Linked DNA regions of Variovorax paradoxus. The protein of the gene in region 2 interacts with the protein of the main gene of each other region in a pairwise test. Links are inferred from orthologs where the notes say so. Each region holds a gene or a part of one and is shown on either strand. Other genes may lie near its edges.

Evidence for each region.
Region 1: the proteins of GFK26_RS23560 (region 2) and GFK26_RS04805 interact in binary tests that used the Escherichia coli proteins (3 or more experiments, as listed by UniProt). The link is inferred for Variovorax paradoxus from one-to-one orthologs.

The regions. Positions count from the first base shown.
Region 1 is NZ_CP045644.1:1,063,836-1,068,920, forward strand. The notes cover bases 1,215-4,132. They hold GFK26_RS04805 (glutamate-5-semialdehyde dehydrogenase), read right to left. Parts: upstream 3,361-4,132; coding sequence 2,068-3,360; downstream 1,215-2,067. Other genes in these bases: gshA (glutamate--cysteine ligase), read right to left, coding at 1,215-1,888; holA (DNA polymerase III subunit delta), read right to left, coding at 3,436-4,132. In the rest of the region: GFK26_RS04795 (potassium transporter Kup), read right to left, coding at 1-416; more of gshA, read right to left, coding at 572-1,214; more of holA, read right to left, coding at 4,133-4,506; LPS assembly lipoprotein LptE, read right to left, coding at 4,527-5,048; leuS (leucine--tRNA ligase), read right to left, coding at 5,084-5,085. UniProt on the Escherichia coli protein: Catalyzes the NADPH-dependent reduction of L-glutamate 5-phosphate into L-glutamate 5-semialdehyde and phosphate. The product spontaneously undergoes cyclization to form 1-pyrroline-5-carboxylate.
Region 2 is NZ_CP045644.1:5,108,439-5,112,395, reverse strand. The notes cover bases 1-2,812. They hold GFK26_RS23560 (sulfate/molybdate ABC transporter ATP-binding protein), read right to left. Parts: upstream 2,050-2,812; coding sequence 952-2,049; downstream 1-951. Other genes in these bases: cysW (sulfate ABC transporter permease subunit CysW), read right to left, coding at 2,070-2,812; GFK26_RS23565 (disulfide bond formation protein B), read right to left, coding at 452-955; macA (macrolide transporter subunit MacA), read right to left, coding at 1-250. Also shown: more of cysW, read right to left, coding at 2,813-2,972; sulfate ABC transporter permease subunit CysT, read right to left, coding at 2,974-3,861; GFK26_RS23545 (sulfate ABC transporter substrate-binding protein), read right to left, coding at 3,862-3,957. UniProt on the Escherichia coli protein: Part of the ABC transporter complex CysAWTP involved in sulfate/thiosulfate import. Responsible for energy coupling to the transport system.

The sequences.
Region 1 (5,085 bases), 4.0 Mb from region 2 along the record:
AAGTGCGGCGACACCACCTCCAGGCCCTCGACCGCCGACAGCACCGAGATGGCCGGCGTGATCACGCCGTCGCCGTAGAAGAGCGAAGTGCCAAAGATGCCGACGATCAGCAGCAGCTGGCGCAGCCTCGGCTTGTCGGTCACGGCCTGGGAGGCCAGCGCGAGCATCGCGACCAGGCCGCCCTCGCCTTCGTTGTCGGCGCGCAGCACGAGCACGACGTACTTGATCGACACGATGACCGTGAGGGTCCAGAAGAACATCGACAGGATGCCGTAGACGTTCTCGACGGTGAACGGCACATGGCCGTGACCGAAGACTTCCTTGACCGCATAGAGAACGCTGGTGCCGATGTCGCCGTAGACGACGCCGATGGCGCCGACGATGAGGCCGGCAGAGATGTTTTTGGGGGCTGACACGAGGTCGATGGGAAAAGGGCGGCTCGCAGTGATCGACGCGTCAGTCACGCCGGGATGCCGCGGCCGCGCCGCGCATCCCTCCGCCCTTTGGGTTCCTTTGCTGTGGGGCTGCTATTTTGCCGCTGCCCGCCCGCGCCGCAACCCGCCTTCGCCGCTCATTCGTAGATTTCGGCGTCCGGATCGGTCGCTTCCATCTCGTAGCTGGCCGCGACCATGGCCAGACGGCCCACCACGCCATACATGTAAAAACGATTGGGGGCGCTGGCGCCGGGCTTGGCGCCCGGTTGCGGCAGCTGCGCGCTTTCCGAGAAAGCCAGCGGCACGTAGCTGGCGCCCGGCTGCTTGAGGTTCTCGTCGGCGGCGCGCTCGGCGTGCACGCGGTAGAAGCCGCCCACCACGTAGCGGTCCATCATGTAGACCACCGGCTCGGCCACGCCGTTGTGCACGCGCTCGTTGGTGAGCACGCCTTCCTGCACGATCAGCTCGGTGGGCTCGCGCAGGTCGCGCCCGGCGCTGGTCTTGGCGGGCGACGAGGTGGCGGTGCGCGACTTGCCAATGAGCGCCTCGACCTCTTTCGCGTCGCGCACGGTCACGACGCCGGGGCTCCCGCTGCCGCTGTGGCCGCCCTTGACGACCACGAACGGCTTCTCGTTGATGCCGTATTCCTTGTACTTGCGGCGCACCTTGGTGAGCACCGCGTCGACATGGCTGGTGAGCACGTCGATGCCGCGGCCCTCGGCCACGTCGACGCCTTCGGCGCGCGCGTAGATCGGGTTGATGAGCCACGGATCGATGCCCAGCAGCTTGCCGAAGCGCTTGCACAGCTCTTCATAGCTGTGCAAATGGTTGCTCTTGCGGCGCACCGACCAGCCCGCGTGCAGCGGCGGCAGCAGGTATTGCTCGTGCAGGTCTTCGAGGATGCCCGGCGTTCCTGCAGAAAGCTCGTTGTTCAGAAGAATTGTGCAGGGATCGAAGTTCTTCAGGCCCAGGCGGCGCTTGGAACGCACCACCGGTTCGAGCGTCACGGTCTCGCCGTTGGGCAACTCGATCTTCTTGGGCGACTTGATGGCCGGATCGACGGAGCCGATGCGCACATTGAGGCCCGCCATGTGGAAGATGCGCACCAGTTGCGCGATGTTGGCGAGATAAAAGGTGTTTTTCGAGTGATTTTCAGGAATGACGAGCAGGTTGCGCGCCTCCGGACAGATCTTCTCGATGGCCGCCTGCGCAGCCTGCACCGCCAGCGGCAGCATTTCCTTGGTGAGGTTGTTCCAGCCGCCGGGGAACAGGTTGGTGTCGACCGGGGCGAGCTTGAAGCCCGCGTTTCGGATGTCGACGGCGCTGTAGAACGGCGGCGTGTGCTCCATCCACTCGAGGCGGAACCAGCGCTCGATGGCGGGCGTCGAGTCGAGCACCCGCTGCTCCAGTTCGTTGATCGGGCCGGTCAGGGCAGTGACGAGATGCGGAACCATGCAGCGGCCTTGTTGGTTTTGTGCTTAAAGGTGGAGTGGAATTGTAGGATTTGGGGATGGCCGCCCCGATGACAAGCAGCCAAAGAGAACAAAGCACCCCAATCCACAACACACGTTGCAAGAACACCGCGGCACGGGCCGCGCCGCCGGCCCGATGGCCCCGGCCCTTCGGACCCCGACTAGCTGCGGACTTCGCCCTGCCCCAGCACCACGTACTTGAGCGAGGTCAGGCCTTCGATGCCGACCGGGCCGCGCGCATGGAACTTGTCGGTGCTGATGCCGATTTCGGCGCCCAGCCCGTACTCGAAACCGTCTGCGAAGCGCGTGCTCGCATTCACCATCACGCTGGCCGAATCGACCTCGCGCAGGAAGCGCTGGGCATTGATGTGGTCGCGCGTGACGATGGCGTCGGTGTGGTGGCTCGAGTAGCGGTTGATGTGCGCAATGGCCTCATCGACGCCCGCCACCACCTTGATGCTGATGACGGCGGCCAGGTATTCCTCGGACCAGTCGGACTCGACCGCATCAAGCACCTTGGCCTGCGGATGGTGCGCCTCGCTGGCGCGCAGGATGGCGGCAGCGGCCGGGTCGCAGCGCATTTCGACGCCCTTGGCGGCGAAGACGGCGGCGATCTCGGGCAGGAAGTGGTCGGCCACCGAGGCCGACACCAGCAGGCCTTCGGCGGCGTTGCAGGGGCTGTACTTCTGGGTCTTGGCGTTGTCGACGATGCGCAGCGCCATGTCGAACTCGGCCGTGTCGTCCACGTACACGTGGCAGTTGCCGTCCAGGTGCTTGATGACGGGCACCTTGGCGTCGCGGCTGATGCGCTCGATGAGGCCCTTGCCGCCGCGCGGAATGATCACGTCGACGAATTCGGGCATGGCGATGAGCTGGCCCACGGCTTCGCGGTCGGTGGTCTGCACCAGCTGCACCGCCTCGACCGGCAGGCCGGCTTCGGCCAGCGCCTCGGACACCAGCAGCGCCAGCGCCTTGTTCGACTCGATGGCTTCCGAGCCGCCGCGCAGGATGGCGGCATTGCCGCTCTTGATCGCGAGGCTCGCGGCCTCGATGGTCACGTTGGGGCGGCTCTCGTAGATCATGCCGAAGACGCCGATCGGCACGCGCATCTGGCCCACGCGGATGCCGCTGGGCTGCTGCTTCATGCCGATGATTTCGCCGATCACGTCGGCCATGCCGGCCAGCTGCTCGCAGCCTTCGGCCACGGTTTCGAGGACCTTGGGCGTGAGCTTGAGCCGGTCGACCATCGGGGCCGACAGGCCGGCGGCCGTGGCGCGCTCCAGGTCCTTCTGGTTGGCAGCAGCCAGCTCGGGGCCGACTTCGCGCAGGCGCCGGGCCAGCGCCTTCAGTGCTCTGTTTTTGGTAGCTGCATCCGCACGGGCCATGAGGAATGCAGCGGCTTTGGCTTGCAGACCGAGGGTCTGCATGTGCTCGCTGACGTTGAACGCGTTCATAGCCGGCATTTTCCCACGCGGACCTTCGGTCCGGCTGACGCGGGCCTTTTGCCGTCTACAGACGGCAAGCGGACGTCAGGCGCGGCGTGGCGCCGAGGCCGTGCTGCAGGCGCGGCACAGCATCAGCGCCAGCCGCTGCAGCGCCTGCCAGCCGCTGGCGGGCCAGTCGGGCTGCTTCAGGCCCTTGCAGATGCCGTCGACCAGGTGGGCCGCGCGCAGCAGGCGGGTCAGCATGCGGTCGTCCAGGCGCGGCAGCACGCGTTCGAAGGCGCGCTCGCGCGGGCCCCAGATGCGGTTCTCGCGCAGCGCCATCGGCAGCGGGCGGCCGGCGGCCATGGCGTCCTTCACGCGCTTGAGGGCGCGGATGTCCTCGGCGATCGTGTAGTGCACCAGCACCTCGGCTTCGCCCTCGGCCTGCAGGCCGTCGAGCATGCGCGCCACGCGCTGCGGGTTGCCGGCCAGCACGGCCTCGGAGAGCTTGAACACGTCGTAGCGCGCCACGTTGTTGACGGCGCCCTCGACCTGCTCCCAGCTCAGCTCGCCGGCCGGGTGCAGCAGTGCAAGTTTCTGGATTTCCTGGTGCGCGGCGAGCAGGTTGCCTTCGACGCGGTCGGCAAAGAACTGCAGCGTGCGCTGCCCTTCGTCGCCGGGCATCACGCGCTGGTTCTGCAGCCCGAGGCGCTGGGCGATCCATTGCGGCAGCGCGGCGCGCTCGATCGGGTCGACCTGGAGGCTCACGCCGTTGTTCTCGAGCGCCGAGAACCACGCACCGGTGCGCGTGGCCTTGTCCAGGCGCGGCAGCATCACCAGCGTGAGCGTGCTGTCGTTGCCGGGCGCGGCCTCGGCCAGCTGCTGCAGCGCGACGCTGCCGTCCTTGCCGGGCTTGCCCGACGGAATGCGGATCTCGACGATCTGCTTGTCGGCGAACAGCGAGAGCGAGCCTCCGGCCGCGAGCACCGCGCTCCAATCGAAGTGCGCGCCAGCCACGGTGTACGAGCTGCGCTCGGTGTGGCCCTGGGCGCGCGCGGCGGCGCGGATGGCGTCGGCCGCCTCCTGCGCGAGCAACGGCTCATCGCCGTGGATCGTGTAAAGCGGCTTCAGGCCCTTTTGCAGGTGGGCGCCGAGCTGGGCACTGGCAAGTTGCATTGAAAGAACGGAAGCGAGGCTTACAGGGACTGCACCGCCGCCAGCCGGCGCATCAACTGCTGCGCGATGTCGGCCTGCATGTCGCGGTACAGCAGATCGGCCTCGCTCTCCTTGGCCAGCGCATTGGTTTCGTTGAAGCTCAGGTCGCGCGTCTGCGAGACCTCGGAGGCGGCCAGCAATTCCTTGCCGCCCGGTGTTCGCAGGCTGAAGCGGGCGCGCAGGCGCAATTGCACCTCGCGCACCAGACCAGCGGAATTGGTCGAGATGACGAACCGGTCGCGGTCCTCGCCCAGCACGACGAGCACGGCGTCGGCGGTGCCCGCCTCTTCCTTGGGCACCAGCCGCACGTTGCCGGCCGCGCGCAGCTCGCGCCGCAGCTGGTTGATGAGCGCCGTATTGCCTTCGAGCGACAGCGTCTTGAACGCGAAGGTCGGCGCCTGGCGCAGTGCGAAGCCGCAGCCGGACAGCACCAGCGAAGCGCCTGCGACGCCGAGGCCCAGGAGAAAGCCGCGGCGCGGCTGCGAGGCATTGCGAATGTTCATGCGTCTGTCGTTTCCGTCGTTCTGCAGAGTCTGTGTC
Region 2 (3,957 bases):
GCTGGCCGAGCACCACCTTCAGCGACTTGAGTTGGCCCGACACCTGCGCGCCCACCTCGACCTGCTTGAAGGCTTGCAGCACGCCGCTGGCGAGCACCGCGTTCTCCAGGTCGCCGCGCTGCACGGTGGCGGTGAGGTAGTCGGATTTCTTCGGCGGGCTCAGCCAGAAGAAGGCCGCGATCGCCAGCACGACGAGCAAGGCCAGGCCGACAAGGAGCTTGCGCGATCGTCGCGAGGGAGTGGTGGGCATGCAGTGACAGTGGGATGAAACGGGCGGCGGAACCCGGGAAAGGATGCGATTGATCCTAGCCCCGGTTGCTGAAGGCCTGCTAAAGCACGCAGTTTCGACGGGCCTTTGCCTCGGCCCGCAGCGGCGTGGCCATTGAAAACGGCGTGGCCCGCTGCCCTCGAAAGGCAGCGGGCCACGCCGCAGAAACTACTGGAAAAGAACTCAGCGCGCAGTGCGCCGACGCAGCAGCAAAGTGAGGAGCAACAGCGCCAGCACCGTGAACGCGATGAACGACCAGTTCGCCAGCGTCAGGCCGAACAGCGACCAGTCGATCTTGGAGCAGTCGCCGCCGCCGCGGAAGATCATCGGCAGCGCGCGCTTGAGCGGGAAGGTCTCGATCATTCCGTACAGGTCACGCCCGCACGAAACGACTTCGGGCGGATACCACTGCAGCCAGCTCTGCTGCGCCGCCGTGTAGGCACCGCCCACCGCCGCCGCCAGCGCCAGCACCCCGCCCGTCACCTGCAGGCCGCGGCTGTTGAACAGCGCCGCCAGGCCGGTGAACAGCGCCACGAGCATCAGCGCGTAGCGCTGCACGATGCACATGGGGCAGGGTTCGAGCCCGACCACGTGTTGCAGATACAGCCCGAAGGCCAGCATCAACACACAGGCCAGGCAGATCAGCGCGAGCGCGCGGCGCGGCGCGCCGAAGTACCAATGGATCAAGGAGACACCCAATCTTCTTCTACGAACACCCTGGCCTTGCGGGGGTTGGCGACGACGGTGTCGCCTTCCTTCAAGTCCAGGTCGCGGAACTGTTGCGCAGGGAGTTGCGCTTCGATGATGGTTCCGGAGCCCGGATTATCTGGATTCGTTTCGGTGGGCTCAAGTTCCAGCCGCGCGATCGGTCCGACCACAATCGCACGCGACAGCGTGGCGACGATGCCGGTGGCACCCGCCACGTAGCGGGTCACGTCCAGGTCGTGCGGGCGCACGTAGGCCAGTGCCTTGGCGTCCCGCGCGGTGCTGTGCTCGGGCGAGTCGATGCGCATGCCATCCAGTTGCACGGCGCCGTTGTCGGCCCGGCCGTGGAACAGGTTCACGTCGCCCAGGAAGCCGTAGACGAACGGGCTCGCGGGCTTGTCCCACACGTCCTGCGGCGAGCCAACCTGCTCGATGCGGCCCTTGTTGATGACCACCACGCGGTCGGCCACTTCGAGCGCTTCTTCCTGGTCGTGCGTGACGAAGATCGAGGTGACGTGCAGCTCGTCGTGCAGCCGGCGCAGCCAGCGGCGCAGTTCCTTGCGCACCTTGGCGTCGAGCGCGCCGAAGGGTTCGTCGAGCAGCAGCACCTTGGGCTCCACCGCCAGCGCGCGGGCCAGCGCGATGCGCTGGCGCTGGCCGCCGGACAGCTGCGACGGGTAGCGGTCGGCCAGCCAGTCGAGCTGCACCAGCTTGAGCAGGTCGGTCACCTTCTGCTTGATCTGCGCGTCGCTCGGGCGCTCCTTGCGCGGCTTCACGCGCAGGCCGAAGGCCACGTTCTCGAACACGGTCATGTGGCGGAACAGCGCGTAGTGCTGGAACACGAAGCCGACCTGGCGTTCGCGCACGTGCACGTCGGTCGTGTCTTCGCCCGAGAAGTGGATGCTGCCGGTGTCGGCCGTTTCCAGGCCCGCGATGATGCGCAGCAGCGTGGTCTTGCCGCAGCCCGAAGGGCCGAGCAGCGCGACGAGTTCGCCCGACTCGACGTCGAGGTTCACGTTGTTCAGCGCCCGGAAGTCGCCGAACTGCTTGCTGATGTTGCGGATTTCGATGCTCATGGTCTTGTTCTCTCGTCTTCTCAGGCCGCCGAAGGCTCGGGGGGACGCTCGGGCGGCAGCTCGGCGATGGCTTTCATTTCGCGCTCATGGCGCCACTCGATGACCGACTTGATCACCAGGGTGACCAGCGCCAGGATCGCCAGCAGCGAGGCCACGGCAAACGCAGCCACCGACTGGTATTCGTTGTAGAGCACTTCGACGTGCAGCGGCATCGTGTTGGTCTGGCCGCGGATGTGGCCCGACACCACCGACACCGCACCGAACTCGCCCATGGCGCGCGCATTGCACAGGATCACGCCATACAGCAGGCCCCACTTGATGTTGGGCAAGGTCACGCGCCAGAAGGTCTGCCAGCCGGTCGCGCCGAGCACGATGGCCGCCTGCTCTTCGTCGGTGCCCTGCGCCTGCATCAGCGGAATGAGTTCGCGCGCAATGAAGGGAAAGGTCACGAACACGGTGGCCAGCACGATGCCGGGCACGGCAAAGATGATCTTGATGTCGTGCTCCGCCAGCCACGGGCCAAACCAGCCCTGCGCGCCGAACACCAGCACGTAGATCAGGCCCGCGACCACCGGCGACACCGCGAACGGCAGGTCGATCAGTGTGGTGAGGAAGGCCTTGCCGCGGAACTCGAACTTGGCGATGGCCCAGGCTGCGGCCACGCCGAAGACGAGGTTCATCGGCACGGCGATGGCAGCGGTGATGAGCGTGAGTCGGATCGCACTCCACGCATCGGGTTCCTTCAGCGCCTCGAGATAAGCGTTGAGACCCTTGCGCAGCGCTTCGACCGCCACGGCCGCCAGCGGCAGCACGAGGAAGAGGAACATGAACGCGAGCGCGATGCCGATCAGCGTCCAGCGGACCCAGGCCGACTCGGTGGTGCCGGCTTGCGCGCGGCGGATGATCTTGGAAGGTGCGCTCATGTCAGGCTCCTGCGCGCTTGCGCTGCCATGCCTGGAGGCCATTGATGACCAGCAGCAAAATGAACGACAGCACCAGCATCACCAGCGCGACCGCGGTGGCGCCCGTGTAGTCGTACTGTTCCAGCTTGCCGATGATGATGAGCGGCGTGATCTCGGAAATCATCGGCATGTTGCCGGCGATGAAGATCACCGAGCCGTACTCGCCGATGGCACGTGCGAAGGCCATGGCAAAGCCCGTGAGCAACGCAGGCGCAATCGCCGGAAAGATCACCCGGGTGAAGGTCTGCAGGCGCGTGGCGCCCAGCGACGTCGCGGCTTCTTCGAGTTCTTTCTCGGTGTCTTCGAGCACCGGCTGCACCGTGCGCACCACGAACGGCAGCCCGATGAAGATCAGCGCAATCACGATGCCCGCCGGCGTGAACGCCAGCTTGATGCCGTACGGCTCGAGCAATTGCCCGATCCAGCCGTTGCCTGCGAGCAGCGCCGTGAGCGAGATGCCGGCCACGGCCGTGGGCAGCGCGAACGGCAGGTCGACCAGCGCATCGACGATGCGCTTGCCCGGGAACTTGTAGCGCACCAGCACCCACGCCACGAGCAGGCCGAACACCGCATTCACCATGGCCGCGATCAGCGAGGCGCCGAAGGTCAGGCGGTACGAGGCCATCACGCGCGGTGCGGTCACCGACACCCAGAAGTGCTCCCAGGTCATCGTGAAGGTCTTGAAGACCAGCGCCGACAGCGGGATCAGCACGATCAGGCACAGGTAGAAGACCGTGAAGCCGAGCGTGATGTGGAAACCGGGCAGCACGCGCTTGGCGCCCCCTGCCCGGTTGGCACGTGAAAAAGGCGCTCCCGCTGCCGGGAGCGCCGAAGAAGCAGCGCCACTCATTTACTTCGCGCCAGGGGTGTAGAGCTTGTCGAACTGGCCGCCGTCATTGAAGTGCACCTTCTGCGCTTCGGTCAGGCTGCCGAACAGTTCCTGCAC